One region of the Micromonospora sp. NPDC002389 genome, then DNA from elsewhere that is predicted to be linked to it. Evidence: riboswitches for the same ligand, from Rfam matches in the RefSeq annotation. Region 1 holds a riboswitch; the other holds the start of a gene.
What was found. Region 1 has a riboswitch for cyclic di-AMP ahead of ABT008_RS19775 (NlpC/P60 family protein). Riboswitches for the same ligand answer to the same signal wherever they lie in the genome.
Positions count from the first base shown of each region.

Region 2: it holds a riboswitch for cyclic di-AMP, as region 1 does, so the genes downstream of both, ABT008_RS23380 (coiled-coil domain-containing protein) here and ABT008_RS19775 (NlpC/P60 family protein) in region 1, are expected to answer to the same signal.

Region 1 is NZ_JBEOWP010000009.1:322,258-324,451, forward strand. It holds gene ABT008_RS19775 (NlpC/P60 family protein) at 1-892, opposite strand, end outside; cyclic di-AMP (ydaO/yuaA leader) riboswitch at 905-1,041, opposite strand; gene ABT008_RS19780 (C40 family peptidase) at 1,221-2,194, opposite strand, start outside.
Region 2 is NZ_JBEOWP010000013.1:99,267-101,460, reverse strand. It holds gene ABT008_RS23385 (P-loop NTPase family protein) at 209-814, shown strand; cyclic di-AMP (ydaO/yuaA leader) riboswitch at 1,000-1,132, shown strand; gene ABT008_RS23380 (coiled-coil domain-containing protein) at 1,137-2,194, shown strand, end outside.

The sequences.
Region 1 (2,194 bases):
CCGGGCGCAGGTCGCCGCGACCGACCGAGGCCGTGACCTGCCGCTGCCGCGCCGCGTTGTGCGGCAGCGCCACTCCGGCCCGCGCCCACGCGGCCAGCATCAACCCCGAGCAGTCGTACGCGTGCGGCCCCTCGGCGCCCCACGAGTACGGCTTACCGATCTGGGCGCACGCGAAGGTGACCGCCTCACCGGCCGGGCCACCCGGGTAGGTGGCCGGACAGGGCGCCGGCCGCAACGGACCACCACCCCCGTCGTCGTACGCGCGCAGCCGCAACCGTTGCAGCCGCTCGATCTCGGTGTCGATCTGCCGCCGCTTCGCGGCCAGGTCGGCCTCGGTGCGGGTCAGCTCGGCGGTGGTGCGGTCCAGTCCGGCTCGGGCGGCGGCGAGTTCGTCACGCAGTTCGCGCGCCTGGCGTACGTCCTCCTGCTGGAAGCGGGCGTACCGGTCGAGCAGGCCGAGCTGGGCGACGACCTCGCTCGGCGACCGGCTGCCCAGCAGCGTGTTCACGGCGCGGACCGGCTCGCCCCGGTACGCCCGCGCGGCCAGCGCGCCGACCCGCTTCATCGCCTCGTCCACCTGCTGTTGCAGTGGGGCGATGCGGGCGGTCAGGGCGTCCGCCTCCCGGCGGGTGCCGGCCAGGTCCTGTCGGGTCGCGTTGTGTCGTTCGATGACGGCTTCGAGCCGGTTCCAGTCCTCGTCGATCTGGCGCTCGATGTCGTCGACCGTGGGGTCGGCGTGGGCCGCCGTCGCGCCGCCGGTCAGCAGAACGGCGGTCGCGGCGAGTGCGGCGAGTGCGGTGGTGCAGCGGTACCAGCGGGATCGCGGCGCATCCGTCGTCGGGCCGGGCTTCGCCGACCGGTACGACGGAGGCCGCGGGGCATGGTGTGCCACCGGGCTGCGTACTCCTTCTTCCCAGACCGCCTACCGGGTTAGCTGACGGGTTCGGGCGGGAAGGGGGCGCCCTACCGCGACCATCGCGGACTCACCCCGGGAACCTGGGTCCCCGGCTCGCTCGGACAGCGACTCGGCGGTGTCGGACCGTCACCGCCCCGGGTGGGCGGTCCTGCCAGCGGCCCGACGATTGACCAGCGTAGGGACGACCAGCGTCGATACGCAACACACCCACACCGTCACTCTCGGTGCATTAATCCGACAACGAAGAAGGCCCCCGGTCGCTTGACCGAGGGCCTTTCGTCGTTCCTGCGTACGCGCTCAGGCGTCAGCCGGGTCGGCGGAAGCCGGCGACCGGCATCGTCGTGATCGGCGAGACGTTGACCGGCTTACCGGCCCGTGGTGAGTGGACCATCGTGTTGTTGCCCAGATAGAGCCCGACGTGACTCACGTCGCTGCGGAAGAACACCAGGTCACCAGGGCGGGCCTCGGCCCGGGAGATGACCTTGCCCTCGCGCCACTGGGCGCCGGTGAAGTGGGTGAGGTGGATACCCGCCGCCTTGTACGCGTACTGGGTGAGACCGGAGCAGTCGAACGAGTTCGGCCCGGTGGCACCCCAGACGTACGGCTTGCCGACCTGCGCGCAGGCGGTCCGGATGGCCGTCCGGGCCGCGTCGCTGACCACACCGTTGATGGTCGGGCAGTTGGTGGTCTTGACCGTGGTCACCGGAAGGGACCGCTCCAGCCGCTTGATCTCGGCGTCGATCTGCTTCTTCTTCGCCGCGAGCTGCTTCTGCTTGGCCTCCTGGTCGACGATCAGCGCGTCGAGCGTGGCCTTCTGGTCGTCGTACTTCTTGCGGATCTTCATGACGCCCTCGAGCTGACGGCGCTCCTCCCAGGCCAGCCGGTCGAGGAGGGCCATCTGCTCACCGAGCTGGTCCGGCTTCGCGTTCAGCAGCACCGCGCCGAGTTCCTGCGACGGGCCGGTGATGTAGTACCGGGAGGCGAGGCCGGCGACCCGGTTCATCGCCAGCTCCGTCTCCAGCGCCAGCGGCTGGATCTTCTTCTCCAGCTTGTCGGCCTTCTCGCGGTTGACCCGCAGCTCCGAGCGCACCTTGTTGAACTGCTCGATGGTGGGTTCGAGCTGCTGCCACTGCTTGTCGATCTGGCGCTCGATCTCGTCCACCGACGGCTCGGCGTAGGCGGGCGCGGCGACCATACCGGCACCGACCGCAGCGGCGGCGACCAGGACGACCAAACGGCGAGCGACCTTGCGCAGCCCGCGCGCGGGGGTGGGGCGTC
Region 2 (2,194 bases), on a different contig from region 1:
GAACCTGCGGCGCCACCGGTAGCCGTAGCGGCCGGTGTAGAGGGTCAGCAGTCCGGACCATCGCCCGGTCTCCATGTGGTGTAGAACGTCGTCCTCGGTGTGGGCGGGGCTGAGGGGCCTCGCTCCCCTGGGCCGGGAGACGGCTGACGGGGCGGTCGTCCAGGGTTGTGTAGCAGCTGTGATCAGCGCGCCGGATAGGGTGCCCGTCATGCCAGCACACGAACTTCGGGCGCGTCCTGTGAAGGCGAAGCGCGTGCTCATCCTCGGCGGTCCTGGCAGTGGAAAGACGACGCTTGCACGCACGTTGGCAACGCTGCTGTCCGCGCCGTGTCGCGAGTTGGACAGGCTGGCGTATGACTCTCCGGACGGTCGTAACGAGGCTCCGTTCTGGCAGTGGACACGGACCTCTGATGGTGTCCGTCGGGAACGCGCGGCCGAACTCGCCACCACTGAAACCTGGGTGGCGGAGGGTTTGTATGCCGGCTGGACCTCAGCGTTGCGCGACGCTGCCGACGTCGTCGTCTGGCTCGACTTGCCGACGCGGATGACGACCTGGCGGGTAGTGCGGCGCGCGATTGAGCACCGACTACGCGGTGGCAGTGACTGGGATGTCCGGTCAGCCGTCCGCGTAGCGCGTGGATCGCGCAGCTACCGTTCCCGACCCCTCGCGACAGCCGAGCAACTGCATGAACGGGACGGGGCCAACGGAACCCGCACGCTTGAGCAGTTCGTCAGTCTGGTCGCGGACAAGACCATCCGTTGCCGCACTGCCGCCGACGTCCGTCGCACCACCGACTGGCTGAGCAGTGCATAGCTGAAAAGCCACTCGCCGGATCGTCGCCTGGACCGTTTGGGCACTGGACAAAAAGCAACCAAAATCCGTTATGTCTGGTTTACTGGTGATCAGGGGAACACCAGGAGTCACACCGGCTGCACCAGCCCCACCAGCACCGGTAGGCTCGGACCCGGTCTCCGCCAGGCGGCACTCGACGGTGCCGGCGGTGACCGCCGCCTAATCGCCTGCCAGGGCGAACCGGGGAACCATGTTCCAGGGGTGCATCCGCGTCCAGCGGTAGGGATCTTCCGTCCCGAACCCGTCAGCTAACCCGGTCGGCGGCTGACGGAAGGACATGTGCATGCCAGCAGTGGCAACCGTGAGACCGGCCGCCCGTACGGCGGCCCTGATCGCTGCGGGGCTCGCCCTCGCCCTGGGCGCCGCGCTCGCTCCCTTCAGCGCCGCCTCCGCAGCCCCCGGTGACGTCGGCGACGAGGGCGGCACACCGGCGCTGCGCGCCCAGTTGGAGGCGGCCAGCAAGGGCTACCTCGACGCCAAGACCGCCCTGGACCGCTCGGTCGACCGGCAGAAGAAGCTGGCCGAGCAGCTCACCACGACCGAGGGTCAGCTCACCGAACGCAGCGACAAGGTAGCCGAGATCGCCGCGCAGGCGTATCGCGGCGGCCGACTCGGTGCCGCGTCGGCGCTGCTCAACAGCGGTTCCCCGGCCGGTTTCATGGACCGCGCGGCGGCGCTGGACGCGGTGGCGGCCAATGAGGAACGCGCGCTGCGGGACCTGCGGACCACCCGGGACGAGGTCAGCAAGACCAAGCAGGCCCTCGATGTCGAGGTGCAGGAGCAGCGCAAGCAGGTGGCCGTGATGGCCAAGCGCAAGGAGCAGGCCGAGCGCTCGCTGACCGTGGCCGAGGAGCGCGCCGAGCGCGCCGAGCGGGCTGCGGCACAGGAGCGGGCCAGCCGGACCCCGGCACGCGGCGGCGGTTCCAGCAGCCCCACGGCCAAGCCGGCACCGCGCAACGCCAACGGCTCCTGGCCGGCCGAGTCGTGCAGCGTCAACGACCCCACCCCGGCCAACGGCTGCATCACGCCCCGCACCCTGCACGCGCTCAACCAGGCCAAGGCGGCCGGCTTCACCCGGTACGTCTCCTGCTACCGCGCGGGCGGCTCGGGTGAGCACCCGAAGGGTCGGGCCTGCGACTTCGCGGCGCAGAAGAACGGCTTCGGCGGGGTCGCCACCGGCGGCGACCGGACGTACGGCAACAACCTGGCGGCGTTCTACGTCAACAACGCCGACCGTCTCGCCGTGCTCTACGTGATCTGGTACAAGCAGATCTGGCTGCCGAGCAGCGGCTGGCGGACGTACAGCGGCGCGCGGGGCGACCCGTCCAGCGACCACACCAA